Regions from separate parts of the Paenibacillus sp. FSL F4-0125 genome, predicted to be linked through region 3. Evidence: predicted binding sites of a transcription regulator. Region 3 holds the regulator's gene; each other region holds the start of a gene.

What was found. Region 3 encodes NrdR, which represses ribonucleotide reductase genes. Its sites were predicted from a motif close to AACACNATATATNGTGTT; they were not measured.
Region 1: a site for NrdR is predicted at 4,592-4,609, ahead of NST74_RS10780 (adenosylcobalamin-dependent ribonucleoside-diphosphate reductase). Genes of this name have one in related genera too.
Region 2: a site for NrdR is predicted at 6,720-6,737, ahead of nrdI (class Ib ribonucleoside-diphosphate reductase assembly flavoprotein NrdI). Genes of this name have one in related genera too.

The regions. Positions count from the first base shown of each region.
Region 1 covers NZ_JBBOZJ010000001.1:2,501,777-2,511,955, reverse strand. The annotation lists gene NST74_RS10790 (hypothetical protein) at 1-283, shown strand, start outside; gene NST74_RS10785 (IS1595 family transposase) at 318-1,325, opposite strand; gene NST74_RS10780 (adenosylcobalamin-dependent ribonucleoside-diphosphate reductase) at 1,772-4,459, opposite strand; gene NST74_RS10775 (DEAD/DEAH box helicase) at 4,824-6,569, shown strand; gene NST74_RS10770 (YqhG family protein) at 6,566-7,630, shown strand; gene NST74_RS10765 (hypothetical protein) at 7,787-8,824, shown strand; gene NST74_RS10760 (YqzE family protein) at 8,898-9,086, opposite strand; gene NST74_RS10755 (N-acetylmuramoyl-L-alanine amidase family protein) at 9,269-10,021, shown strand; gene NST74_RS10750 (divergent polysaccharide deacetylase family protein) at 10,008-10,179, opposite strand, start outside.
Region 2 covers NZ_JBBOZJ010000001.1:1,546,880-1,557,058, reverse strand. The annotation lists gene NST74_RS06975 (RHS repeat domain-containing protein) at 1-928, opposite strand, end outside; partial or broken gene NST74_RS06970 (transposase) at 1,292-1,828, opposite strand; gene NST74_RS06965 (CBM96 family carbohydrate-binding protein) at 2,445-4,829, opposite strand; partial or broken gene NST74_RS29925 (IS30 family transposase) at 5,380-5,750, shown strand; partial or broken gene NST74_RS06955 (RNA polymerase subunit sigma-70) at 5,969-6,232, opposite strand; gene nrdI (class Ib ribonucleoside-diphosphate reductase assembly flavoprotein NrdI) at 6,809-7,168, shown strand; gene nrdE (class 1b ribonucleoside-diphosphate reductase subunit alpha) at 7,155-9,239, shown strand; gene nrdF (class 1b ribonucleoside-diphosphate reductase subunit beta) at 9,279-10,179, shown strand, end outside.
Region 3 covers NZ_JBBOZJ010000001.1:2,216,282-2,226,460, forward strand. The annotation lists gene mutM (DNA-formamidopyrimidine glycosylase) at 1-621, shown strand, start outside; gene NST74_RS09500 (manganese efflux pump) at 749-1,495, shown strand; gene coaE (dephospho-CoA kinase) at 1,505-2,101, shown strand; gene NST74_RS09510 (lytic transglycosylase domain-containing protein) at 2,098-2,661, shown strand; gene NST74_RS09515 (alpha/beta-type small acid-soluble spore protein) at 2,741-2,959, opposite strand; gene nrdR (transcriptional regulator NrdR) at 3,125-3,601, shown strand; tRNA gene NST74_RS09525 (tRNA-Ala) at 3,761-3,836, shown strand; tRNA gene NST74_RS09530 (tRNA-Lys) at 3,847-3,919, shown strand; gene NST74_RS09535 (sensor histidine kinase) at 4,242-6,020, shown strand; gene NST74_RS09540 (response regulator transcription factor) at 6,060-7,604, shown strand; gene NST74_RS09545 (extracellular solute-binding protein) at 7,710-9,041, shown strand; gene NST74_RS09550 (carbohydrate ABC transporter permease) at 9,074-9,946, shown strand; gene NST74_RS09555 (carbohydrate ABC transporter permease) at 10,003-10,179, shown strand, end outside.

The DNA of each region.
Region 1 (10,179 bases), 290 kb from region 3:
TTCTAAGCCTAAAGAAGTCAATCCAATCGTTTATGAAGAAGATAAAGATATTGAAACAATTAAAAGTGTTATTTTAACTGCTGTAAAAAGAGATGGTATACCGAATATGGCTGATCCTGAATATTATTTGGATGTCATCTACACCAATGAAAACAAGCAAAGTTTTCATTTATGGTTAGGTGAAAAAGGACAAGATAGTGCCTTGGGGAAAACAGAAGATACCCATACAATCTATACAATTAGAGAAGAAATCGCTGATAAGTTAAGAGATTTAATTCAATAGTAATTTAATGAGACCTCTTGCATGAGGTCTTTTATTATGCACTTCTTATCATTTCAACAGTTCTATAATTGGATTTTTGACACGCTGAAATAAGCATTTGCTCTACTCGATTTTCAAATGCTAAGTTTTTCCCCAATTCTAACCAACGGAACCAATAGAGATAGTTATCCAAATATTTTGTTGCTACTCCTTGAAAACGCTCCATCCAAGCTTTTAAACGGCTGTGAAAGTTATTAACGTGCTGGATATGGTAAATCCCTTTTTTTACACGTTGTTTTTGTCGCTCATTAACTGTTTCGTGCTGTAATCCTTTAATTTTGGCAAACTTCTTGTAGTTGGTCGCTGTATCTGTACATAACAAAGCAGTCGGGTGAATATAAGCACCAATTACAGTGTCTATTTCTTCGGCTTTTACACGCCCTGTGCCTGCTTTACGAGCAATCACGCTACCGTTTCGGTCTTGTGCAACCACGACAGCGATTTTAAGGTTAGAAATCCCTCTCTTTTCGTCTTTTTCTCCACGCTTCTTGGCTTTCCTATGCGTGATTTCACGACCTTTCATAGACTCACGAAAGAAGGTTTCGTCACTTTCAACAATGCCTTGTAATTGATTGAAACCAATGCTACCTAAAGCATTTAAGATTTTATGTCTCCAATAAAACGCAGTGGAGATGTGTATTTTCAGTCGTTCAGCGATTTTAGGCAAGGTATAACCTTCAACCATAAGTTCAAGGTATTTTACCCATTTTTCAGGGTAGTGAGAGCCTGAAAATGGTGTATGCGTCATATCATTAAATGATTTCCCACAATCATTACAAAGGTAGCGTTGTCTTGTGCGGTATTTCCCGTTTCGCTTAACTAACAAACTCCCACAATGAACACAAGCCATTCCAGAAGCGAAACGTGCTTCACGAATACTTTTGAGCAGTTTTGTAATTTTGTCGGGTTCATCTGGAAACAAATCTTGCTTCATAGCGTTAAACAGTGCCATTTGCTCTGGTTTCGTTAACTCACTGAACTCTTCATAAACACCTTTCCACATATTGAAACGCCTCCTAAACCGCATTATATCAACCCTTTAATAGTATGGTCAAGAAGCAACAATCTATACGAAAACAGCCTTGTGTTTAAAAGCTTAGTCAGAACACAGAGTTCACTTACCAAATCGCAATTCCAACCTTCTCTTTTTCTTCTTACACTAAATTCAATAAATTCTTTATCATAGTCTGTATGTAGTTCTACAGTATCTAAATTATACTTCCTTTTGAATTACACTAATTATCAAACTCATATAGTTAATACCTCTCAATGATTATCTATCATTTTTGATTCTTTTTTCTTTTGTTTCTTATAACATCATCAAAAATAAAAAAAACAAGCGATCCATTGAGATAAGAGGTTAACACTTCCTCTCGATGATCGCTTGCTTTTAGTAGCTATGATAGTCACATTTCTAGTTTTCCCATAAACATTTATTGGCTCTACCGTTTATCCGCAACGACTATACCCACAATTTCCGCAAGTCTTACAACCCTCAATATTAATCAGCGAAGCACCGCCGCAAGAAGGACAAAGGTCACGGGAAGCAGAAGTATGGTTATGCGCGCCATGTCCGCCCTGACCATCTTCAATAGAAGCTGCCGCAGGAACACTCGCCTTCAACTCCGCGTTCAACGCTTCATTGAAATCCTCCAGCTCCAAAGTCGCTGCGATAGGTGCAGGCACATGATCATCCTGAGCGTTGTTCAGCACGTGTGTTTCTAGTGCTTTAGCTACAGCATCAGCAATAGATTCAACTCGATTCGCACCGAAGCCGATAGCGCCTGACCCACCGATCCCTTTCAGATGTTTAATCAACAGTTCTACCTTCTCGCCATGATCTCCATAACGGAGGAACAAGGAGCAGACACGTCCAAGTGCTTCTGCCATCGCAAAGACATCTGAGCCTGCTTTACCCACATTCAGGAAGATTTCTGCCGGCGTACCATCTAGATCATTGATCGTAATATATGCCATACCGAAAGGTGTGTTGATTTTATAGGTTGCACCGCGTAGAACTTGCGGACGTTTCTTGTATTGTTTATCCAGCTCTTTAGTAGACGCTTGAGGTGCTGGGCTTGCCGCTACAACACTTGTACTTGCTTCAGATGCAGCTGTAACTTCAACAGCTGGAGCTGGAGCTACCTCTTCTGCTGCGTCTTCCTTCTTAGAGGTTTGCAGCACTTGCACGTCACGGCTACCGTCACGATAGATTGTAACGCCTTTGCATCCCAGATCGAAGGCCATTTCATACAGCTCAGCCGTCTCTTCTACTGTGAAGTCAGACGGGCAGTTGGCTGTCTTAGAAATCGAGCTATCCACCCAGCGTTGAATCGCTGCTTGTGCACGAATGTGATCCTTAGCCGACAAATCCATCGAGGTTACGAAGTAATCTGGCAACTCTTCACCTGGATGAGCTTCAAGCCATTCTTGGGCGATCGGAACGAACTGCTCATCATACCCAAGACGACTTTGACGGAAATATTTGAAAGCGAAATAAGGCTCAATACCTGTCGAAGTACCTACCATTGTACCTGTGCTGCCTGTAGGTGCTTGTGTAATTACTGTAACGTTACGCATGCCGTGTTTGCGAATCGCTTCGCCAACCTCTGGATACGTTTCGAGCATGTTTTTCATAAAGCCGCTCATTAAATATTTCTCTGTATCAAAAGCTAGGAAGGATCCCTTCTCACCTGCAATCTCTGCGGATGCAAGGTATGCTTCACGAGCCATAAAGCCGTAAAGCTTGTCCAGAAACTCCAAAGATTCCGGGCTACCGTAACGGATGTTCAATTTGATCATCAGTTCGGCAAGACCCATCGTTCCGAGACCCACACGGCGTTCATTTTTCTGATTCGCTTCATTTTCTGGGAAATGATAAGGGGTCTTATCAATGACATTATCCAAGAAACGAACGGAATAACGTGTTGTTCTTGCGAGATCTTCCCAGTCTACATCATGATTCTTCTCATCGTAGAACTTGGACAGGTTCACAGCGGACAAATTGCAGACTCCCCAGCCTGGCAGACCTTGCTCCCCACATGGGTTCGTACAAATGATCGGATTGAAATACCAGCTGTTGGACATTTGATTGTAGTATTCCATGAACACAACACCTGGCTCAGCGGATTTCCAAGCGGATTCGATAATGGTGCGCCACACATCACGCGCTTTAACGGTGCGATAATGAATAACGTTTTTGCCTGCAGCCTTCCACTTGTCGAGATCGCCATCCCACACATCATTATAATCAGGGTCAGTTGTATCCGGGAATACGAGATCCCAATCCAGATTTTCTTTTACAGCCTTCATAAAGCTATTGCTCACACATACCGAAAGGTTCGCATTCGTAACTTGCCCCATCGTTTGCTTCACCGTAATGAAGTCCTCTACATCTGGATGCCAGTCATTAATCATGAGCATGAGTGCACCGCGGCGGCTACCGCCTTGTTCAATGAGTCCAGTGGTATAACTAAACAGACCGCCCCAAGATACAGAACCACTAGAAGATCCATTAACACCTCTCACAATTGCACGACGTGGACGTAGAGAGGATAGGTTAATCCCTACACCGCCACCACGAGCCATTATTTCTGTCATTTCAGCCAACGTCTCCATAATACCGCCGCGGCTATCCTTTGGAGAAGGAATTACATAACAGTTGAACAGGGTTAGTTCCTCACTAGCGCCAGCACCAGCCGCAATTCGTCCACCCGGTACGAGCTTCCAATCATCCAGAATCGAACGGAATTTACCCGCCCATTCTTCTTGAAGCTCAGGTGTCTTCTCCACAGAAGCCATAGCTGAAGACAGACGATCCCACATTTCCTCTGGTGTTTTTTCTATATTAAGCGTCAGCTTCTCAACATCTGATTTCACAAGTTCGCCGCTGCGCGTCTTCACGGTTACAATTCTGCCGTTACGTTCTACGATCTCTCCGACTTCCTTCGTTGGAAATTTCGGATCATCTTTCGTTAGAACAAGTACAACATCGCCCACTTTAGCATTATTGCTGTCGGCATCCTTCCAAGCATAACGATCCAAAAATATTTTTTCACTTAGCCCTTCCAGGCGTTGCTTACCTTCCACTTTACCCAATAGAAAAACCTCCCGCAATGTAGTAAATATTAGTTCCATTTCATGGTGTGGGCTCCACAACAAAAACTTCCTTACACGTATCTTCAACCTTACGGGTGTATGTAGGAAGTTCATCTTGTCAATAACAAATAGCAGCTACGCACTTTGAAAAAATCACATTTTCATGCTTTTGTCACAATATATTGTGTGCGTCAGCTTTTAAACTATACCACATATTGTATCGAAGGTCTTTTTCGAAAATAGAGTCAAGCAGCTGAAATATCGCAGAACTTGCGGTATTTTCTCGCTTTTACTCTCTTTTTTAAAGGCTATCAAGAAAAATAGAAGGTTATGAATTCTCTTGTTTAAGAGCATACTACTCCTACGAATGATGATATGAATTAGCACCTGAGGAGGCTGTACCATGACGCAATTATTCCGTAATTCTCTACCTCACAAAGGTGGAAAGTCAGCGCCCATACTGCCTGTTCCTCTTTCTTTTGACCGGAATTGGCTACAGGATCTAGAACTCAAACTGGATAAAGGCGGTCCGTGGGGAGACTTCCGTCTATCCAAACTTGCTGTTCAAGGTGAACAAACAGGTCTAGTAACAAGCTTCGATGAACTTCAATGCATGAAGCATTTATCCGGATTATCCCCGCTTCCGCATCAGCTCGATACCGCGCATAAAGTTCTATTTGAGATGTCAGGCCGCGCGATTCTTGCAGATGAGGTCGGACTTGGAAAGACGATTGAAGCAGGACTTGTACTCAAGGAATATCTTGTTCGCGGTCTAGTCTCTAAGGTACTTATTCTGGTACCCGCTTCCCTCGTATTGCAGTGGGTTCGGGAGCTAAATGCCAAGTTTGGTATCTCTGCTGTTGCACAGAAAAAAGCATACTCCTGGGGAAATGCGATTGTCGTCGCATCTATGGACACTGCGAAACGTGATCCACATAAAGAAATGCTGCTGGAAAATGAATATGACATGTTGATTATTGATGAAGCCCACAAGCTGAAAAATAAGAAATCAACCAATTATTTATTTGTACAGCAATTACGCAAAAAATATTGCCTGCTCCTAACCGCTACTCCCGTTCAGAATGATCTGGGCGAGCTATTTAATTTGATCACTTTACTGAAACCGGGTCAGCTAGGGAATCAGGGCGATTTTGCCTCAAACTTCGTCGTTGATAAACGTCAACCTAAGAATGAAGGTCAGCTAAGGGACGAGTTGTCGAAGGTGATGATCCGCAATCGGCGTGGCGAAGGTCCAGTTAACTTTACGAAACGAAAAGTCCGTAATATTCCGTTAGTTCTTTCACAGGAAGAGAGAGTATTATATGACGCTGTCACTTCTTTTGTTAAAGATCAGTATCAGGAATCAGGCGGCAATCTTAGCAGCATGCTTTCCTTGGTAACGCTTCAGCGCGAGGTATGCAGCAGTCGAGATGCTGTGTTCATCACTTTAGTTAATCTGATCAAGAAGCTGCCCGCCGATTCGCCGAAACGCGATCGGATGATGGAGCTATTGCAGACACTTCGTACGGTTAAGACCAATACCAAAGCCGAAACAACACTATCTCTCATTCAAGAAATGAATGAAAAGGTCATTGTCTTTACGGAGTATCGTGCGACTCAAGAATATTTGCTTCAGTATTTCCGCGAACATGGGCTAATGTGTGTTTCTTATTCCGGCGGGATGAATCGCGGCAAAAAAGATTGGATGATGGATCTCTTCCGCGGTCGTGCTCAAGTAATGATCGCTACTGAGGCGGGTGGTGAGGGCATTAACCTGCAGTTCTGTCACCATATGATCAACTTCGATCTGCCTTGGAATCCCATGAGAGTAGAACAGCGGATTGGGCGGGTGCATCGGTTAGGTCAGGAAAATGACGTGGTTATCTATAATTTGTCCACGCAGGGCACGATTGAAGAACATATTCTGCATCTGCTACACGAGAAGATCAATATGTTCGAAATGGTCATTGGCGGGCTGGATGTGATTCTGGAGCGATTTGAGAAGAAAGAATCTCTGGAGAAAAGTTTATACAAAATCATGCTCGAATCCCGCTCCGATGAAGAACTGCGTAATGAGCTAGATCATATCGGTGAATCCCTCAGCGAGTTAACTCAGGGTATCAAAAAAGAAAGTGAGACTGCGACATGACCCTCACCTCACAGGAAGTACGTAAACATGTTATGGACTATTTGGAAGCAACAGAATGCTCCATTATTGAAGTATCGCCCATTCACGTAACTGTAAAGCTATCGCCAAGAGCTGACAGAATGCTTACAGATCGACCTTATTATTGGGGGTTCGTGGAGCGTACTGGAGTTGATCCAGAGACACTCTCTTTCACCTTTGTATTCGATCCGGAAAAATACGACAGCCAGGCAGCTATAGAAGTTCCGCCAACAGTAAATCGCAGCACCCTGGCATTAAAACAGTCAATTACCGGAGACCCAGTGATGAGTGCTACTGCTGATGTTGAGGCTAGCACAGATCTTTTAAATTCAGAAACATCTGAATCAAATGTGGTTCATGTCCCTTCCTCAAATCCTGAAGACAGTATCCTTGCCCGCTACTTCGGGATTGTACCGGCCCTGCCTCGAATTGGACCTGGCATGATAAGACGTGAAGATATCATTTATGGTAGCAAGCGCCTTCAGCAAATTTGGAGTGCAGCTCAAGATGAAGGGAAATGCCTTTACTTATTTGAGGACCCCGGTAGCAGGCAGCGGAATACACTTTTCTCTGCAGCCTATGAACCGTGGCTCGGTGTCTGTTATAAAGTCGAAATGAGCTGTGATTTGAAACGGGAAGAACTGCATTATCTTGGAATATCTCTGACAAAAGGGACCATTATTGATGACTTTAACGCAAAGATATCCTCGCGGGAGATGACCCCCCGTTTACCGGAAAACGTGCATATTCAGCCTTATGAATTAACAGTTACAGCCGCTACAGATTTATTAGAGGCTCATCTTACCTCTCATCTAGCCGAACTTGATTACTCTTGGGCAGAACAGGCACGTGAGCGTCTTAGAATCGAGCTGGCTATCATTGATATTTATTACGGAGAACTGCTGAAAGAGCCGGATGAAGAAAAACGTTTAGGTACTCAGGAGCAATATAACCGTCGTCGACAGGAGACCATTTGGCAATATGAGCCGCAAATTGCAGTTTCTGCGATAACCTATGGACTGTTTCATCTACGAAGTCTATAGAATGCGACCCTACTCGCTAAAAGCAGGCAAAAAAACAAGAGAACTTCCGCCTTCAGGCGCGACAGCAAGCAACAGCCTTTTTATAGCCTGTCCACTACAATAGAGTAAAGCTTAAAACTTCCTGACATTTATTAACAAAGAAAGGTGAACGACGCCATGAAAATAAGTTTGCGGCGGAGGCTACAACTTGCGGGTCAAGGATGCCTCCTCCTGTTTCTAAGCTTTGGACTGTTTATATCCAGTTCCGGTTCCCCTTCAGCGCTTGCGCTGGCCAGAGTGAGTGTGATCCAGTCGGTCACACAGGACGCAATCCCTGTGCTAAAGATGAGTTCTTTACCTTCCCCCTCTACGGTACAAGAATTCGCTAAGACTACGCTGAACAAGCTCGCTGCAGAAGCTCCATTTACAGCCTGGAAGGATGCAGGGATAGAATATTATCCCCTTGGTCCAGGTACTCATGGCTGGCTTGTTAATGTAATGAAGGGTGAAGAGAGGATCGGATATATGATCATTTCCGCCACCGATACAGGCGGATATATGCTAAGTGAATATGGGGCCGGCACGTACGGACTCCCCTACAGTTTAAATGATCTGCGCCAGTTTTTGGTGCAGAAGGGTCTCATTACATCATCTTTTTCAGGAAAAATAAAACTGACTGCTTTATATGCACCACTTCTGCCGGTCTGGAAAATAACCATTGACGAAAAGACGTTTTACATCAACGCTTCCGTGCCACAAATTTTGCCTTGGACACTTAGCAAAGCGGAAGAAGTGCTAAAAGAACAGCCTCCAGCAACAGATGTAATCACCAATCTTAATCCTGACGTATCACCGCTATCAGCCTTCAATAGCGGAGGATCAGATGATCCTTATGAAGATATCCTATGGCTGACCGCTCCTGAACTCACCACAGTAAGCGGCGACAATATTGCGCTTCTAATCAAACCTAAGGAAAGCATCGCATATCAAGCTGCTGGGCGAAATGATCTTGTCGGGGCACCTTTTATGATTACAGGCTATCAAAGTTGGCAGCCTTCTCATGTACAAAATCAAGCTGAGAACAACACACTTACCATATACGCAGCGTCAGGCCCTGAAGGAAAACGATACTTACCACTCACTGCATTACAGAAAAATGGGACACTGCATAAGCTGCCAGACAGAACTACCAAAGCACTCGGATATAATCGTTAATATAACAAATGCAAATAACCTTCCACTGCCACCCATGAACAAAGGCACTGGAAGGTTATTTGCGATTTAACATTTACTCTTTTTTGTCATGATCCCACTTACTTCGCCAGATTGACCACCCAAGCGGAAGCATGCCAAACCATTTCTGTGACCACGGCTGCTTCGTAGCTGCTCTACGGGCATGTATGGCACGTGGATCCTCAATATATACGACTACCTTCTCCGTTATATACTTTACAAGCTCATCGCCACCGGAAGCCATTGTAACACCCCCTACATTATAAGTGAAATTAATTAATCAGCGTCCATTCCATGCTCTTAGTGTGCACCACTCCAGTTAGATCTAAACTACAGACTTCTGATTTGTCGAATAGGTTTACCTATTAAAGCACAATCTAACAAAGAATCCAGGACACGTTATTCACTTGCAAGGAGGCGTTTCACTTGAACAACTGGAGAAAACCATCCTTTCCCAGAGCAGCAGCTGTTATATGCGGCTTTCGAATCACTCTAACAACCCTAGGACTATTATTGTTGTTTATGGGGAGCTCCTTTGCCTCTGCGACACCAGAGAAGTCCGTGATGAAGGATGACCGTCAGCATATATTAGGTCATGGACACCGATTGATTCTAATTGATGCAGGACACGGAGGCATCGATGGTGGAACTTCCTACGGAAATATTCTTGAAAAAGATATCACGTTAGATATCTCACGTCGATTATTTCTTCTGCTGGGCAGCGATGGCTTTGATGTCGCATTAAACCGCAATGGCGATTATGCCCCTAGTGATGAAAACCGCTGGCTGCGTAGTAAATCTCGACATCTGCGCGATCTTGCACAGCGTAAAGAGCTTGCCGAGACATTACCTGCTACTGTAGTGGTAAGCATCCATATTAACTGGGCACCCTCCCCATCCAAACATGGTCCACTTGTATTGTACCGTCAAGAGGGCCGCAGCTTCATGCTTGCTAAGTCCATTCAGCATCAATTAAACAATCTTTACGATGTCGAGGCTCATCCAAGACCAGGCAAGCCTTTTTATTTACTAAACAAAATAACCGCCACAACGGTTATCGTTGAGGCGGGTTTTGTAAGCAGTCCGACCGACCGCGAAAAACTGTGCACCCCTAAAGGGCAGCAACAAATCGCTGAAGCCATCGCTGATGGTATTGTAGCTTATCTTATGGAAGTTTAAGTTGGGAGCTCCATTTCATCTCGTTTTTAACCAGATCAGAAATCCCTATAAACTCAACATTGTCTTTCATCTGCTCAATACCGCTGCGGATCCCTGCGGCGGTCTCTTTCCCAAATACACCAACATGACCAATGGTTACACAAAATCGTTGATCCTTC
Region 2 (10,179 bases), 670 kb from region 3:
AATTATATTTTTTGATCGTACCGTAAGATTCATAGTTCCTCATATAAGAGAATGACTGGTTGGAATTGTACATTAACCCTATATTAAGATCCAGACCATCTCTTCCGGGCAGACTGATTTCATTTTCTTTCCATGTTAAAGATCCAGAAGCAGGGTCAATCAATTCACTAGAAGCATTTCTATCTGAATATTGTTGCTTGTTAGCTTGATTAATTTGTTGCTGAGTTGCTAACCCATAAAATACACTGTTGACAATGGAATCAAAAGTAGTAATAAACGGGGTCTCTAATTTTTTTTCGAGTTGACCTTTCATAATTGTTTTGTCATATACATCATCCGTAACTGTTAGTGGATTCAAAGAGAACTCTGTCGCAAAAGTATCCTGATATACTGTATCTTCAACTGAGGATGGTAAATCGAAAACATTATTTCGTATTTGGATTTCGATGTCTTCCCAAGTCTTCTCCCCGTTTTTTTTGATATCCAATATATCCATTGGTGTTAGTGTGGACTCTTTAACAATTAAATTAATCCAATAAACATCAACTATACTTGCTCCAGCCAAAACGAGTTGTTCAATTTCTTCCTTATTCAAATCATCAACTCTATTAGGAGTAGAGGTAAGGCTTTGTCTATATCCCTTCAGGGTATTTCTTTGAATTGACAATGCCTTTATTTCTGCTAACTCTTTTGGTAATTCAGAACCATAAACGGCATTGGCCGCTGAAATAACATCTTTTGGGATCGGTATTGTAGGTACCATATTATTTGGTTCCATATAATTACCAGTAATAATAGTTTCAGCAGAACGATCACTGATATTATTTCCTTGATTACTAGCTGCCACATTTATCTGGTAATTAGGTAAGAGTACTATTACACATAAAATAATAACTAATAGTCTCTGGATTAATGGGTTGTTTCTCAATTCTAATTCCTCCTAAAATTTAAATGGTTAGATTATTCGTAACATTGAACTCCCAACCTCCGATAAATGTGCCATCAATAGAATAGTTAGAATAGATAGAAGTAATATCTGGCCTGTTGATTAACGATATTATGTAACTTAAATTATCCTATCAATCTCAAGTCTTTGAATGAAATACTGAATCCGTTTCTGCCATTCAATGGGTAACGTGCAGAGAGCAAACAAACGAAAGAACCTGGCAAACGAAAGAACGGCATGCCGAGGTCATTCTGTATTCGCGGCATCAAATAGCCGCTTCAGCAGAACATAAATAATCAAAGCTCCGCATAGCTGACCGTACACGGTATTTTCGGTGGTTCCAAATTACATTGGGACGTTTAAGTGTTGTTTTATCAAGCGAAAAAAGACCTCGATCTGCCAACGCGTTTTATACATCTGGGCAATCCGTTCAGTTGTAACTTTCATCGAATCGGGAACGACGCTAATTTTCCGACCTTTGAAATCCTGAAAACTGACCATACGGTAGCGTTTATCGGATCGGTACTGAGTCGTTCCGAGCTGACACGCGATATCCCGAAGAACGGGAGAGTCTGGTAGGGACTGACGAAGTAACGCCCGCGATTACTCTAGATGAATGTTGTCCCGAAGCCGAATCACAAAGGATTGTTCATCTTGCTTAAAACGGCCCAGACGTTCAAGCTTCCCATAAGTTCGATCCATCACCATAATGTAATCCAGGTGAGTTGAATTTTCACTTATGGGTCCGTCATGTTGGGAGCCTACCGTTTCGATCACCTTTAGGGGTTGTCCACTTTCAGCTTGAAAGGCCAATTGCAGCTTAATTCCTGCCCGTTCCCCGTGATAAGGAGCCCACGGCAAGCGGGTTTTTCCAACGGTCATAATCGTGGAATCAATATCAGCTTTTTAGGAATCGAGAGTTTTCGGCAGGTTTCTCGGTTACATTTGCGAACGAGCAAATGTAAGAAGGCCATAAAAACAGCATAAGGAACTTCGGAAGCTTTGCCATAAAAGCACGAATAATGGACTTTAGGCAAGCCACTGGCGAGTACAATCTGTTCCGGCACGATAGCCGGTCCATTCCTCGAAAGCCGCTACACACCAATATTGAACAAATGAAATGATATACCGTAAACTTATGAGCCTTTCTTTGCACCCTAACACTTCCGCAACTAATACTGCTTCAAGGATAAACGGGATCGTGGTAGATTATTTCAAGGAGTCGTCACTCACCTTTCGGTCGAGTTTGTAGGCATCTTGTATATCTTTTTTCATTTAAGATTACTTAATAAAGTCCATAACTTATAAAAATTCACTCAACAAAAAAGGACGCAAGCGCTTTTCCGGATTAATAGTTTCGTTGTCGTAACTATTTTGACTATACATCGGTACGCAAATTATTCAATTTGTACCACTAAGCCTCTTGCTCAATATCCAAGGCTGTCCCAGAATACTGGCTTAGGGTCAACAATATTTTGACTCTACGAATTTCTATTTATTAATAAGCGATATCCATATCATATTTATCACTTCCGGCAACAACAATCATACTGCTGAGATCAACATCTGGAAGATTCTTCAAAGGAATGCGCAGCTCTAATATTGCACTGGTATACACATCAAAAGTGGTGTTCTCCTTCAGAACCTTGACAGATTGATAGCCGTCGTTGGAGTAGTCGCCACTCCACTTCCACTTCCACAAATTTGTTGCCGGGTCATAGGAATGTACAGTAACATCGTTATTGTGCCAACTGCCGATCTCAAAGGATACTTCCCTTGGCAAAGGGGTGTTATTTCTTGTGAAATTGCTTCCTACCTGCGGTGAGGACAGATAGATAAAGTAGTTATCGTTGTCATATCCATGTGGATTCAGCAAGTCATGCTCTTTGGTTCTGCCAAGCTCAATCATCACATACAGGTAAGTGCTGTCAGTATTGTAATACACACCTTGAATATCCCGCTCCGGTTCTTGGGTATCCAGCCCGGTATTTATAAAATCTTTGCGATTGTCGGCAATATATGTATTTCTGTTGTATGTCCACTCAATTGGATTGCCGTCCGCTATCGATTTTTTCACAGTTGTTGTAGATACGGGAATCTTCTTGACCATATTTCCATTATTATCATAGGTAAACTCGACAATTGGCCCATCCGGATGTTCCATCAATTTTAAACGGTTAGATGCGTCATATTGATTTTTTCTTTCAATTTTCACATAACTGGTATAACTCCATTCACTCCATGTGGAACCATTATAAGATCTGACTGCAAAACGATACCCTCCACTGCTCAGATTGTTGAAATAGGCATATTTGGACGAAGTCCCAGATACTTTACTATCTTCAAAATATGTATTTGAATTCTCTAAATATGAGAATTTAACGGCCTCGTATTGGGTTTGCGTAAATCCATTAACTTCATTTACTGTCCAGTTCAATCTAACTGAACTCTCATCCTCTACAGTTGCTTTAGCTTCAGCCACAGTTGGGCTGGCTGTATCATTGTAAACAATGCTGAGCTTGGGATAATTAGTGGGATCGTTCGACCAAGGAGTTGTAAACTCCATCCTGCCCGAACCGCTCAACCCCATCGATACACTGCTCTTAGTCAACAAATCGTTCTTAACAATGGAAGTCACATCAAAGGTATAGAACTGATTTGCGGCGGTAATATCGATAGAACTACCCATGATTGAATTATTGAAAGCGGGACGTGAATTATAGGTCACACTGTCTGTGGGCAATGATGAACTCAACGCATATATAGAAACTCTACTAGTACTATCAGTCATACTTGGCGCGTACAGTTGCAGGCTGGCTGAATTAATTTGAGCTTCTCGAATAGAATCAGACAATTCGAACCTGAGATAAGAAAAATATTGATAATATTGACTCACTCTGCCAACTTTCATGACCGGGTACCAAGTATATGATTGATTGTCGTTGTAAGGATCGACAAATAGGGCTCTTACAGGCAGTATTGTTGTTGTGGGGTCTATGGTAATCGGGTAGACCAATCCTGTATCATCATAAGAGATTGTCAGTTCATTATCTTTCAATTTTGTTTCAATTTCCCGGTAGGTCTTGTTGCTGTCATATAGGTAGGAAGGCATCATAATCAAGTTTTTCAAGTTGCTGCTGCTCTGCTGGATTTCGAATTTAAAGGTGTCGGGAGCCTCCTTGGAATGAAGAATAATATTTTCCTTGACGCCTATGTTTGTAACCACAAGTTCAATATCGCTGTCATGCCATACATCCTTGTACACAATAGCACTCTCTTTTTCTAATGCACCAAAAGAAGATGCTGCCCCCAATGGTGTAATTGTAATACTTTCTGCATCCTTCCCTATGGAATACCCCATTGAAATATCATTGGGAATATCTAAGCTAAACGGAACTTGAAATGCAGTGAATGAGGATGCATTCAAAGATCTGTTTTTTCCCATGCTGTTTAAGCTATAGTTAGCAGAATTTACGAGTTGGAGCTTTTTCAAATGTGTATCTTTGGAAACTGTTTGTGGGAGAGTATTTACTTTAGAATTTTGCGTGAGTTTTGTATTAATATCTTGGTACTTTCCTGTCTCATCCAAATAATGAACGGGAACAAGTGAGAAATCCTCTCTTATTTTTCCGTCACTTTGCAGAAATCGCTTAGAAAACAGCGTGCGTTCCTCTAGGAGTTCTTTTCCTGTTTGTCGTACGCTCTGTTTTGTCAGATTCAAATTATCGGAAACCGCTTTCATTTCATCAAACGTTTTGGTTTCGCTTTCAATATTATTCACTTCCTTCGCCAAGCCATAGGTATCAGAATTCATTGTCGCTGTACAGAAAAAAAAGGTTAAAATAATAAATCGGCTAATCTTTTTTAATCTTGTCTTATCCACCGAAACTCCACCTCTTCAATGTAAATTAAGGGTACACTAAATTTGCGCAAAGGTTTGCATAAACAATAAGAATCTCGTTCAGCATTCAAACGAAGTATACCAACAAAGGTAATTTAAGTAAATAATTGTTTTTTAATTGTTTTTTTCTCCGGAATTTGTATAGTAATCAAAAATAAAAACATACTTCCCTAACGAAAGATTCTATTGGTGTATTACCTCCTATTGGACAAACTGCGTCTAAATTTATTTTCTGGCATGATTCCGGATTTAAGACTGAGCAGTAAATGAAATGAAGGTGCGATTAGGAAAATGTTCTCAGGAGTCTAATTTGTCAAGCTTTATTTAGGGTTCAAAACACGATTCGCTAGTTTCTTAGGGCTATAGGACTTTTTACTGTCCAGTACTATACAATTGTGCACATCGTCCAACCCCATACCCAAAAACCATCGATAAGCTATATTCGTCTTGATTCACTTCTCAAACATCCGTTCCGAACGGACCCCATACAGGTAACCAAGAGCTTCATTTTTGATTAGCGAACAAGTGGAAACGTATGTATCTAGCTAGATATAAAATGCCTGACCGTACAGCTCATTTGATGAAAATTGCTTTTGGAGTAATAATCGCTAGCAAATATCCTCAAAAAACCTTCCTAACGGCTACGGCAAACCGATGGAAAGAATTCACCTGCTATGGCGCCCTGGAAACCTTTCATGGACTAGATGTCTTTGCTGACCCTATTCGTCCTGTCAACGAGAATTAAATGAAAATGGGAATGGACTTCTTCGGGCGTTTCTCCCAAAAGGTCACGACTTTCAATAGGTCACCGATGAGGAACTGGCTCATGTCATCCATCTCATTAACAACCGTCCTCGAAAATGTCTAGGCTGGAAATCTGCTCGTGAATCTTTTATGGAATAGGTGTCGCACTTAGCTCGACAATCCATCCAAATTAAATAATAGTTACACGGGGTACATCACTACGAAAGAAGCCAAAAGGTTCTAGCTTGAATTCGGTCCGCAAAAAAAGCCCTGAAAGTGTATTTCATCTCATAGGACGCCTTAAGTATCTTGATTAGATTAACACTAATAAAAAGTGGTAAAACCTATGTATGCCAAGGGCGTAGGGGGGCGAACTAGACCTGCAGACATGATTCTAAGTCCTGAGCACATGAACTGACATCGTATCGTGTCCATAACCTCTTTACTATATGGGCGACAAGTCTCAAATTGTGCTCGATAAGCAAATTCCGGGCTTTAGCATCCCCTTCAGCCATCATGCCTAAGTATTTGCTTTCCTCCTGCTCCGAGAGCGGCTGTGGAAATGCGTTATTTCTTACGTAGGATACCAGCAACGTCAGTTCTTTAATTAGCAACGCGATCGTACTTAAGAATCCAGGCAACTTGGCGACACCTCCCGCACTTGTACAATGAAACCGATCTGTTAGCCTTACGGGTTCATGGTCATCTTATTGTATGTGGGTAGATGCCTAGAAGTGCATGTACGGGGGAAATTGTACAATCCCATTGTTAGTCTCTCCGCTTTAGCTTCATTAATGATCTCATTCATCTGCTCCCCAATAAGTATATGTTCTTTCACTTGCAGCAATATGCAAAAATTCTCTAATACGCTTGCCTGAACATACAGTGAATACAGCTAATCTCACTCTTATTCCAATTCTGCTCTACGGAGCAACGCTAGGTGTCATGGTAAAGGACTGCGAAATTCTTCATAAAAAAAACAGGACAGCTGCCTTAGCAAACCGCTCCAAACTGCGTATTTTCGGGATATCAATACTTTAATAGAGCGTTTACTAGACCAATTTTCAACTAGTTAGGAAGCACTTTTCATGTTGACTTTTCAACATATAGTGATTAAAATAAACAACGCACACTAAATATAGTATGCATATGATTTTCCAGTATTTATAGCTTATCTATTAAATCTTTACAGTAATATATACAGGGGGAGAGACTCCATGCTAGTCGCATACGATTCAAAAACCGGAAACGTCAAACGCTTCATTGGTAAGCTTAAGCTGCCAGCTGTGCAGATTGATGAGCATATGACCATTGACGAGCCCTATGTGCTTATTACATATACCACCGGCTTTGGACAAATTCCAGAGAAGGTGTCTTCTTTCTTGAAGAACAATTATTCCAATTTGAAAGGTATCGCCGCCAGCGGCAACAAGAACTGGGGCGAGCTGTTCGCGCATAGCGCAGACTTAATTGCAGATCGGTACAACGTGCCAGTTATCGGTAAATTTGAGCTATCGGGCACATTTGGCGATGTGGAACGAATTAAACAGGAGGTGAGCCGAGTTGCGGCATATTGAACTAAACAACATGTTGATGAAGAGAGACGAAAGTGGTTTCTTTCAATTAGATAAAGACCTTGAGGCAGTAGCCGAATTTATGCGGGATGTAGAACGGCGTAGCCTGGTTTTTGCGAATACAAAGGCCAAGGTTGATTATATGATTGAACAGGATTTCTACGAAAATTTTTACGAGCAGTACAGCGTGGCTGAAATTGAGGAAGTTTATCAAATTACCCATGCCTACAACTTCAGTTTTCCATCTTATATGGCAGCTTCGAAGTTCTATACGGATTACGCTGTAAAAACCAATGACCGTAAGCAGTACCTGGAGCATTACCCGGACCGTGTGGCGGTAGTTGCCCTACATCTTGGACGCGGGAACGCCGCTACTGCCGGCATGCTTGCCCGTTCGATGATGGAGCAGCGCCTGCAGCCAGCGACGCCTACCTTCTTGAATGCCGGCAAGAGCCGGCGCGGTGAGCTTGTCTCCTGCTTCCTGATCGAAATGGACGACTCGCTTAATTCGATCAACTATGTGCTCAATACCTGCATGCAGCTATCGAAGATCGGCGGTGGCGTGGCTGTCAACCTGTCCAAGCTCCGTTCCCGCGGAGAGACCATCAAGGGTGTCGAGGATGCGGCTAAGGGCATTATACCTGTGCTCAAGCTGATGGAAGACGGCTTCTCCTATGCTGACCAGATGGGTCAACGTAAAGGCTCTGGAGCCGCCTATTACAATATTTTTGGATGGGATGTTCTTGAATTTCTCGACAGCAAGAAGATCAACGCCGACGAAAAAACAAGGCTTAAAACCCTGTCCATCGGCCTGATTATTCCAAATCGCTTCTATAAACTGGCGAAGGACAATGAACCGCTGCATGTATTTGCCCCTTACAGTGTGTACAAGGCCTACGGTACGCATCTTGATGACATGGATTTGGATGATATGTACGATAAGCTGTTAGCCGATCCTCGTGTCAAAAAGAGAAAAGCCATGAGCGCGCGGGATATGCTGACCAAAATCGCCATGATCCAGCTGGAATCTGGCTATCCATATATTATGAACAAGAGCAACGCCAATGCGGCCCATGCCCTGAAAAATGTCGGACAGATCAAAATGTCCAACCTCTGCACGGAAATTTTCCAGCTGCAGGAGACTTCAGAGATTAATGATTACGGGCAGGAGGATACCATCCGCCGTGATGTAAGCTGCAATCTGGCTTCTTTGAACATTGTCAACGTGATGGAGCATGGCAAAATCCGTGAATCGGTACATGAAGGTATGATCGCCCTGACCGCTGTCAGCGATATGACCAGCATCTCCAATGCCCCAGGCGTAGCCAAGGCCAATAAAGAGATGCACTCGGTCGGACTTGGCGTGATGAATCTTCACGGCTATCTGGCCAAGAACAAGATTGCTTATGAGAGCGAACAGGCCCGCGATTTTGCCCGGACCTTTTTCATGACCATGAACTACCATTCCCTGGAGAAAAGCATGGAAATCGCTGCCGCAAGCGGCCACTCTTTCCATGGATTTGAGGCCTCTGATTATGCTACAGGAGCTTATTTCGAACGTTATCTGACAACAGATTACCGCCCTGTAACGCCAAGAGTACAAGAGCTGTTCGGAGATATTTTCATCCCATCCCCTTCGGACTGGGAACAACTGCGGGATGCAGTAAAAGCAAATGGCCTGTACCATGCTTACCGTTTGGCAATTGCGCCAACAGCCAGCATTTCCTATATTCAAAATGCCACTTCAAGCGTTATGCCTATTGTAGAGCAGATTGAAACACGGACATATGCCAATTCAACGACTTACTATCCGATGCCGTACCTGCGTCCGGATAATGTATTTTTCTATAAATCAGCTTACCAAATGGATCAGTTCAAGGTGATCGATCTGATCGCGGAAATTCAGCCCCATATCGACCAGGGTATCTCGACTGTTCTGCATGTGAACAGCGATGTCTCAACCAGAGAACTGGCCCGCTCCTATCTGTATGCGGCGCATAAAGGCCTGAAGTCGCTGTATTACACCCGGACCAAAAAGCTGTCCGTCGAGGAATGCCTCACCTGCTCGATCTAACTGGAAGGCTATAGCCGCAGAAAAGGAGATTGCCATATTATGACCGCTATCCAAGCCGTAAACTGGAACCGTCCCGACGACGATTTCTCATTGATGTTCTGGAATCAGAACATTATGCAATTCTGGACGGACGATGAAATTCCACTATCCGATGATAAAATGTCCTGGCTCACGCTTAGTGAGCAAGAAAAGGACTCCTATATGAAAGTGCTCGGCGGCCTGACACTGCTGGATACGATTCAAGGCGGAGTAGGTATGCCGCAGATTATGGAGCATGTCGAAGGCCTTCAGCGCAAGGCCGTGCTTGGCTTTATGGGCATGATGGAACAGATTCACGCCAAATCGTACAGCAGCATTTTCACCACTTTGTCCTCCACGGAGGAGATTGACGGTGTATTCCGCTGGGTAGAAGAGAACCCATACCTGCAGTTCAAAGCGGAGACGATATCGCAATATTACAAAAAAACAGACTCACCCAAAGACCTATACCTCGCTATGGCAGCCTCCGTGCTGCTCGAGAGCTACTTGTTCTATAGCGGCTTCTTCTACCCGCTTTATCTGGCCGGCCAGGGCAAAATGACTTGCAGCGGTGAGATTATCGACCTTATTCTTCGGGATGAGAGCATCCATGGGGTATATGTCGGTGTACTGGCGCAGGAGATCTTTGACGGGCTTCCAGAGGACGAGCAACGCGAGCTTCACCAGCAGCTCGTTGACCTCCTCAGACTGCTGCATGAGAATGAAGAACGTTATACCGAGCAGATCTATGCTCCCATCGGACTAGTGGAAGAGGTTAAGACCTTCCTTAGATACAATGCCAATAAAGCTATGATGAATCTGGGCCATGATCCGCTATTCGACGAGGAAGAGATCAACCCGATTGTTCAGAATGGTATCAGTACCCACACTAAGCAGCATGACTTTTTCTCGAAAAAAGGCA
Region 3 (10,179 bases):
TCTCATTTACGGATGGAGGGCCGTTACGGACTTTTTTCGAAAGATGATCCACTGGACAAGCATACACATGTGATATTCCATTTTACCGACGGCACGGAACTGCGTTATACGGATGTTCGTCAGTTTGGTACGATGCATCTTTTTCAGATTGGTGAAGACCTTCAGCTGCCTCCTCTTAATAAGCTAGGGCAGGAACCACTGGAGCCGTCCTTTACGCCGGAGAAATTTAAGCAGATTGTATCAGGCAAAAGCACAAAAATTAAATCGCTGCTGCTAAATCAGGAATATATCGTCGGCATAGGAAATATTTATGTAGATGAGTCCTTACACCGTGCAGGGATTCATCCAGAAGTCAGCGCTAAGGATCTATCGGATGATCAACTCGATCAACTACATCACGCTATTGTCAGCACGCTGACGGAAGCGGTAAACGCTGGGGGTTCATCTGTAAAATCATATGTGAATGGTCAAGGTGAGAGCGGCACTTATCAACAACAGCTGTTGATTTACGGTCGTAAAGATCAGCCGTGTAACAACTGTGGAACAATGATTGAGAAAACAGTTGTAGGTGGCCGTGGCACGCATTATTGTCCAAGCTGTCAGCGCAAGTCAGAAAACTGAAGATGTAATTAGGTTGGCACCCACTACTTGTCCCGCCCATATACTGTGTGAAGAATGCTTAATAGAGAACGGAAGCTGATTGAAGTATATTGTTCAGTGTTCCGGTTCTTCACAGGAGGGATTGCGGGTGCTCAGCCCATTTTTTTCACTGCTATTACTAGCTTTTGCTTTGAGTTTGGATGGTTTTGGTGTTGGTATTACATATGGACTGCGTAAAATGAAAATACCATTGCTCTCCGTTCTGATTATCTCGCTTTGTTCGGGGGTAGTTATCTGTGTATCTATGCAAGTGGGTGTTCTGCTTGCTAAGGTAGTGTCTCCACATGCAGCTTCTGAGGTTGGCGCTGTTATACTCGTGCTAATGGGTTGTTGGTCGCTCATTCAGATGCTAATGCAGAAAGAGAAGGAACAGACTGGTGAACGTAAAGTAGATCGTGAAGAAAATGTGCTATCCACAGAAGCTAGGGCAGAGATAGCTGTTGATACTGAAGATGTCGCAGAACAGGCTGTCACAGCTCCTGAGCAAGTAAAGTCAGCTGTCTTTTCCCTTGAGCTACGGCGGTTGGGGATTGTTGTACAGATCTTGCGTACACCATCATCTGCGGATATGGATGATTCCGGAAGTATTTCTTCGATGGAAGCGATGCTGCTCGGAATTGCCCTCTCACTAGATGCCTTTGGAGCCGGACTAGGCGCAGCACTACTCGGTTTCAATCCAATATGGACATCACTTACAATTGCTCTGTTTAGTGGTACATTTCTATTGCTGGGCATGAAGACTGGATTAAAATTCGCCGGGAACTACTGGATGAAGCATGCTGCTGCACTACCCGCGTTATTATTAATTACAATGGGAATACTGAAGCTATTATGAGGTGAGTACATGATTATTGGCTTAACCGGAGGCATTGCATCCGGAAAAAGCACGGTGTCCGCACTGCTTGTGAGCAAGGGAGCGAGGCTGGTTGACGCGGATGTGATCGCCAGAGAGGTTATGCTCCCCGGTCATGAGGTGCTGGCTGCGGCTGTGAAACAATTCGGAAGCGAGATCCTCTCTCCGGATGGCACACTGAATAGGGGCAAGCTGGGGGACATTGTATTTCAAGACCCGGCGGCCCTGCAAGCCCTGAACAATCTGACGCATCCCGCAATCCGGCGGGAGATTAAAGAACGTATGAACAGCATGGAGGAAGAAGATCCAAAGAAGTTAACAATTGTGGATATCCCTCTTCTTTTCGAATCAGGACTCGAGAACATGTTCCATGAAATACTGGTGGTCTACGTGCCTCGTGAAGTGCAAATCGCTCGATTAATGGAACGTAACGGACTTTCTTTAGAACAAGCAGAAGCACGCTTAAATGCACAGATGGATATTGAAGCAAAGCGTAACAAAGCGGACTATATCATTGACAACAGTGGCGAACTTGCGCACACTGAGCAACAGGTTGCTGTTCTTTGGGACAGGCTGGGCTTATCATGAAATGGTTACGTAAAAAAAGAGTCCTTCTTCTGTTATTCATTGGTTTTACTGCGATATTGTTTCTGAGTACGAACTGGATGTCCTGGTTTTATCCGATCCATTATAAAGATGAGATCCGTAAGCACAGCGTTACGTACGATATTGACCCATTTCTAGTGGCTTCAATTATCCGAGTGGAAACGAACTTCAAAACTGGACGAGAATCCAAAAAAGGTGCTATAGGTTTAATGCAGCTTATGCCGGATACCGCCAAATGGGCCCTTGAAAAGGCCAAGCTCCCTGATGTATCTATGGAGGAGCTAAAGCATGAACCATCAGCAAATATTGAACTAGGTACCTGGTATCTTTCAACATTATCCCGTCAATTCGAAGGTAAACCTACAGCAGTTATCGCTGCATATAATGCTGGACCGGGTAAAGTTCAAAAATGGCTGGATGAGGGGATCTGGGATGGAACGGATGCTACGATTAAGGATATTCCGTTTGGTGAAACCCGCCATTATGTACAGCGCGTCAACTATTACTATGATCAGTACACGGATATTTACAACGAATTCTAAAACCGTGTTATGTATAAAAAGAAGTACTAAACGATCTTGCGATCGTTTAATACTTCTTCAGTAAGCTTATGTGGACAGGTTATTTGTATTGACCTGCCAATTGTTGTTCTGCCAGGGTTACAAGACGTTTAGTGATGTAACCACCGATCGAACCATTTTCATAAGAAGTTTTATTGCCTTGGTAACCATCTGGGGAAAGCGTGATTCCGAGTTCTTGGGCAACTTCATATTTAAGTTGTTCCAAAGCACCGCGGGAATTTGGAGCTACAAGGTTATTGGAGCTGTTGTTTTGGCTCATTGCTGTTCACCTCCTCTGTTGGTAACTGTATTATGTGCCGGACTTGCCATAATCATTACAACAAATAAACGGTGATTTCTGGAAAAAATGAAATAGCCCTTCAAAAGCCGGATGCTTAACATACCGGGACAAAAAAACATTATGTAATAGGAAGTGATGAAGCTTATGAAATGCCCTTACTGCGATCACACAAATACTAAAGTACTCGACTCGCGACCAGCAAATGAGAATAAGTCCATCCGCCGCAGGCGTGAATGCGAGCGTTGCAGCAAACGGTTTACAACCTTTGAAATGATCGAGGAAACACCGTTAATCGTGATCAAAAAAGACGGCAGCCGTGAGGAATTCAGCCGTGATAAAATACTTCGGGGCTTAATACGTGCCTGTGAGAAACGGCCTGTCTCTGTAGAGCGTCTAGAGAAGATTGTCTCTGAGGTAGAGAAATCCCTGCGAGGCATCGCCGTAGCTGAAGTGGAGAGCCAACAGATCGGTGAACTGGTTATGGAACAGCTCTATCCAGTAGATGAAGTCGCATACGTTCGTTTTGCGTCTGTATACCGTCAGTTCAAGGACATTAACATGTTTATGAAGGAACTGAAGGGTCTGTTATCTAAGAGCACTGGGGATCTGGACAGATTGTAGGGTTGTGGCTAGTCTAATGACTAAAAAAAGTGTTGACAGCGAAGGCGATTTTTTATATTATATAGGAGTCGCCTACGGCGCTTGATTTTGTCAGAATGACTTAAATACACCGAACTTGATTCTAAAATGTGTGATTACATACATCTGAAAATTACGTTTGGGGCCATAGCTCAGCTGGGAGAGCGCATCGCTGGCAGCGATGAGGTCAGGGGTTCGATCCCCCTTGGCTCCACCAAACTTCATATGGACTCTTAGCTCAGTTGGTAGAGCAGTAGACTCTTAATCTATTTGTCCAGGGTTCGAGCCCCTGAGAGTCCATCCTAAAGAAACGGCAGAAATGCCGTTTTTTTGTTGTTTGCAACATGGGGAGGCTTTCAGGTATTACGGGCAGAAATAGACCGCATCCATTACGAGAGGGCGGTCTATTTTTTTGTCTTGAGGCAAGATCCAGTTCTCTCTCCCAGACGGAGGTTATGATAATCCGCATCTCAAGACCAGCAAATGCTTTATCAAGTCAACAATAGACTCTAGTCGGGACGTGCGACTTAGGTTATTATGGAAGCGCAAACATCTCTTCTGGGATGTAATGAAAGCTACAATTTAGCTACAGAGCATAAAGGCAATCTGAACGGAGGATTCGATGGAAAACTGGTTGGGTAAATCGTTAAAGCAGAAGCTGAGCTTGTTATTTATTGTTTCGGTACTGGTACCGGTGTTGTCTCTGGGACTGTTCTCCTATTATATTGCTGAAAGCTTAACGGAGGAGAAAGCGAAGAGCTCCGGCATGAATACGCTTCGGCAAATTGGGGCCTATTTAGAAAATATGGTAAGCGATGTTGAGAATCTATCCCTATTCCTTATCGGCCACCCTGATGTCCAAAGCTATTTGAAAACACCGGAACATGATTTGCTAAAGCAAACCTCGATCGTTAATTTACTTACAACATTATCGATTTCCAAACCATATATCGCCAATGTCATGATCGAATCGAATGAAGATAATAAGCCGTCGGTTTCCTTCAGATCCGTCCTCGAATCAGAATGGACCGATATTCAGAGCGAGTATCCCGGTTATTATGAGGAATATCCCAAGTGGTGGTCTCCGGTGCATCATTTCGTTACGTCGGACGGCAAAGAGGATGTCATTACGATGTCGCGGCCGATTCGCAGCACATCAAAATATTACAAGATCGGCATGCTTAAAATTAGCCTGACACAATCGGTTATCTCTAGCCATTTAAAGCAAGCTGGACTAGAGGGTGAAGGCGTCGCCCTGCTGTTGGACGGACAAAACCGGATATTGGCTGGACCAGAAGGGTACGCGACTAACAAGAGCTTGAACGATTATTTTCCCGGAATAGTTGATTTCAAGAGCAAGTCGGGGTCGTTCGATTACGGAGAAGCAGAGGAGCGGAGTACAGTACTGTACTACCAGATGCCAAATGTTAACTGGAGGCTTGTAGGGATCATTCCGGCAAAAGCTTACAGAGCGCAGAACCAGTATTTTTTAACGTTAACTGCAATTGCAGTCAGCATTTCTATGCTCTTTGTTATAGCGTTCGTCCTTGTACTTATTCAAAAGGTGACGAAACCTTTGTCTGCATTAACGAAGTTTCTTAGGAATTCCAGCCCGGACGAGCCGCTGCCGACGCTGCCCGTCACATCGATCGATGAGGTTGGACAACTGATTATTAGCTATAATCGGATGAGCTCGCGAATTATTAATCTAACCGATGAGGTGAAGCTGAGCGAAGCGTTGAAGAAGGAAGCGGATATGTCGGCGCTTCAAGCGCAGATCAATCCGCATTTTCTATACAATACATTATCGTCAGTCCACTGGATGGCGCTAATGAAGGGAGAAGAAAAAATCGCAGATATGGTCGGTTCATTGAGTGATTTTCTTCGTTTCAGCTTAAATAAAGGACAGGAATATTGTGCAATCAGCCAAGAAATTTTGCATGTAGATCACTATGTGAAGATTCAGTCCATTCGATATCCAGATAAATTTGATTACGAGGCGGATATTCCGACGGAGCTGCTGGATCTGAAAATGCTGAAGCTGCTGCTCCAGCCGCTAATTGAAAATGCGATGATTCATGGTATTTTGAAAAGAGAAGGTAAAGGGAGCATTGTCGTGAAAGCGATGTCAGCGGGAGAGCGTATAACGTTTATCGTTCAGGATGACGGTGTTGGCATGAGCAGGGAAAGATTGGAGCTGCTGAGAGAGAAGATAAACACAAACTTGGGCATTGATCCGCTGAAGAATAATGACTCGGCAGGCAGCAGCTACGGATTGCGCAACGTGCATAATCGGCTACAGCTTCATTATGGGCATGAAGCCGGTTTGCGGATCGAAAGCGTAGAAGGAAGCGGCACTAAAGTTAGTTTTACGATTATACCGCTCCAATCAGAAAACTAATAAGCTGCAATCTTTGTGGGAGAGAAGGAGAATCTGCACATGAAGCTTTTGATAGTAGATGACGAAGTCATTATTAGGACCGGTCTTAGCACGGTAATTAAATGGGAAGAGAATGGCATTGAGCTGCTCGCGCCGGCTGCTTCCGGGGAGGAAGCGCTGATGCGCATTCCGTTAGAGTATCCTGACATCATTTTAACCGATATTCGGATGACGGGTATGACGGGATTGGAATTGTCTCGCGAGGTTAAGCGGGATTTTCCTTACATTGAAATTATTATATTGTCTGGATTCGATGATTTTGCATATGCACAGCAAGCGATGCGGGAAGGAATAAGTGATTATTTGCTTAAAAATAGCCGTCCTGGCGATATTATGACTGCGGTTATGCGCGTGAAGCAGCGTATCGTCAGCAGACGTGAGGCTGATCATCAAGGCGCCATCCATCAAACGGCGTTCCGCTGGAAGCAGCTGGATCGCTTTCTTCGCGGGGATAATCTCCTGACGGAGCGTGAAAGTGAGGAACTGTTGATCTATTATCCTGAGCTGAGGCTCGGATCGGATATGGAGAAGCTAGAGCTATGGCTAGTTACATCTGCATCTCCGCTGACCATGAAGGAGGAGAAGGAAGGGGAAATGAATGAGGCGGCTGCGATGATTAGAGATTCACTTGGCTGCGTCATTCTGGAATGGGAATGTGGATGGCTGCTTATTTTCCGCAGAGGGCAGCCGGGTGCGAAGCGATTGGTTAAGGCGTCGATGGAGCGGGCGGAACGCGTCTATCGCCAGCCTTTTTTTGCCGCATGCGGTGTATGGGCCAGCAACGTGGTAGAACTGAGGGAGTCACTTCGCACCGCCGAACAAACCGCCTCGTACCGCTGGTTGGCAGAGGAAGCAAGAATGCTGGCCTATGAGGATATTAAAGACCGGAAAGGAATGCGGGCTGTTTGTACGGAAGAAGTGGAGAATAAGCTAACCGCCGTCCTGAGAAGCGGGAGCCGAGAAGTCATACAGCAGTGGATTAATGATGAACTGGCGAGCATTAGACAGGATGCGGAAGCGACTCCTTCTTCCGTTCAAGCGTATTTACATTCCTTGATTGTTGGGGGGTACCGCTGGCTAGAGCGTGCAGCAGCATCCGTTGGTCAATCGATGCCGAAGCTTCCACAGCTTGAACAGCTGGACATAAAGCTGCTTACTGCGAATCCAGAAGAAACTTTGCAGCAGATGCTGCTTGCAATCCATGCGCAGTATGAACGGTTAAACGGCAGCAGGAATGAAGCTATTGACCGAACGGTAGCCTATATACGCGAGCATCTTGCAGACAGCTTGTCTTTGGCACAGGTAGCGGCATGCGTACATATGAATCCGAACTATTTTAGCAAGCTGTTTAAACAGGGGACAGGTAAAAACTATATTGAGTATGTAACGGAAGCGAGAATGGAATGGGCTAGCCGTTTGTTGAAGGAAACGCCGGCGAAGGTGAGCGAGATCGCTAAGCGGGTAGGTTACGAGGATATGAAGCATTTTAACCAGCTGTTTAAGCGTTACAGTGGCGAAACGCCTTCGCAATATCGTTCAAGATGAATCGATGAAGGTGAAAATATCCCCCGTAAGGGCTTAATTTTCCCCCCTACGACTTCACGTCTGTCTTATCTATACTAGGGTTATCACTAAAGGGGGAATATATGAATGAAGAAGAGATTTGTGTTTATAACGACAATTATCTTAATGATTGCCCTTTTGGCAACCGCTTGCAACAATAGCGGAAACAAGGAACAGAGCAATGAAGGTAACAAAAGCTCTGAAGAAAAAACGAAAATTTCAATATGGCATAACTTCGCGGGAGACGATCTTCGTGCCAAAGCAGTTAGAGACCTGATCGACAAGTATAAAGAGGAGCATCCGGAGGTTGAGGTAGACGCGCAAGCGATCCCGGTTGACGGTTACCGTCAACGCCTAAGCACAGTGGCTGCAGCAAATGAAATGCCAGACGTATTTTTCGTTTATGCGGGCAGCCAATCCCAAGAGTTCTATGATGCCGGCAAGCTTCAACCGATTACAGAGTTGATGGATAAATACCCAGAATGGAAAAACAATTTCTTGGCAGGGGCATTCGACCGCTATGAGTTTGAAAAAGGACAAATCTTCACAGCGCCGCTCGGGATGTCAGCAACTTCCTTCATGTACTATAACAAAGATCTTTTCGAGAAGCACAGTGTAAAGGTGCCGACTACTTGGGAAGAGATGATGGCTGCAATTAAAACATTCAACGACAACGGCATTACGCCGATTGCCCTCGGCAATAAAGCGCCATGGGTTGCACAATCGACGATTATCGGTTCGTTGGCTGACCGGGTGACAGGCACGGAATGGTTCTTGAAAGCTGCAGCTCAAGATGGAGCATCTTTTACAGATCCTGTGTTCATTGACGCTTTGGGCAAGTACAAAGAGCTCGTTGACAATAAAGCGTTTCAAGATGGCGCAAACAGCATCGACAACACGCAAGCAGAGCAATACTTCATTCAAGGCAAGTCAGCTATGATGATTAACGGCGCATGGTCGCTTACGAATCTTGCAGCATCCGCAACTCCTGAGCAGTTGGCACCTATCGAAGTCACAACAATGCCTGGCATAGAAGGTGGAGCAGGCAAACCGAATACGATTTCCGGTGGTGCAGGCGCTGGCTTCGCGCTTAACAAAAATACAAAAGGCGCACAGAAGCAGGCAGCGCTTGATCTGATCTACGCAGTAAGCGGGCCGGACGGTCAAAAGGCGATCGCAGAAAGCAACTCGATGGTTATGTACAAAGTAGAACTGGATAAATCGAAAGTAAGCCCGCTTTACTTCAAAGCTTATGAATTGGCAGTGAATTCTGAAATTACACCGGTATATGACGCCTATTTATCTGCTGAAGCAGGCGAAGTGATCAACAACGGTCTTCAAGAGCTTATGATGGGCGGTAAACCAGAGGATGTAGCTAAAAAACTGCAGGATGCACAAGCACGTTCGACTAAAAAGTAATCAGACAAAAGCTTGTAAAGGAGGCTGTCGCCATGCCTGCATCATTGCGCAGCAGAAGCTTCGTCATCATGGCGCTGCTTCCTGCACTACTCATCTTTATCATCTTTGCGATCATCCCGATTTTTTGGTCAGCTTACTACGGTTTCTTTGAGTGGAAGGGACTCGGTGCTGCCAAGCTTATCGGGTTGGATAATTATCGAATGATCCTAGAGGATCCTGTATTCTGGAGAGCACTGAAAAATAACCTGATCCTTATTGTCTCGGCAGTAATAGGTCAAGTATCGATCGCATTGCTGCTGTCATTGCTCCTGCTTAAGAATACGATGTTCAATCGGTTGATGCGCTCTGCCGTATTTCTCCCGATGGTGCTGTCTACAGTCGTCGTCGGTCTCATCTGGGGTTACATTTATCACCCGCAAATCGGTTTGTTGAATCAATTATTGGAGACGCTGGGACTGGAATCTTGGACTCGATCTTGGCTAGACGATCCTAAAATCAATATGTTTGCCGTATCGATTCCGATAAACTGGGCAAATATTGGGCCATATCTCATCATTTTCATCGCTGCACTCCAAAATATTTCTTCAGAAATTGATGATGCTTCGAAGATCGACGGGGCGATTGGCTGGAGGAAGCTATTTTTTGTGACGCTCCCGATGATTTGGGGAACAGTTGTTGTAACCATCGTACTGTGCATATCTGGCAGTTTGAAGGCTTTCGACCATGTTATCGTCATGACGCGTGGCGGACCTGCACAATCGACAGAATTGCTCGCCACATATATGTACAATAACACCTTTACGGTATACCGATACGGCTACGGCTCTGCGGTATCCACAATGATTATTCTGATTAGCGCCGTGCTCATTGGCCTAAATCATATCATCACGAAGAGACGCGGGTAATGGGCGGTCGGCTAATGTTAGCCCGGCCGATGAAGGAGTGAATCACTATGCAAGCAATGATAAACGCTCGGTCGGAGAAGATGAGAGGCTCGCTGTGGCGTAAGCCGATTTCCGGAATTGCGAAAATCATCCTGTTATTTTATGCCATAATTACATTGTATCCGCTATACTGGTTAGGAATAAGTGCATTCAAGTCGAATCAGGAATTTTTCAATCGTCCCTATTCCTGGCCG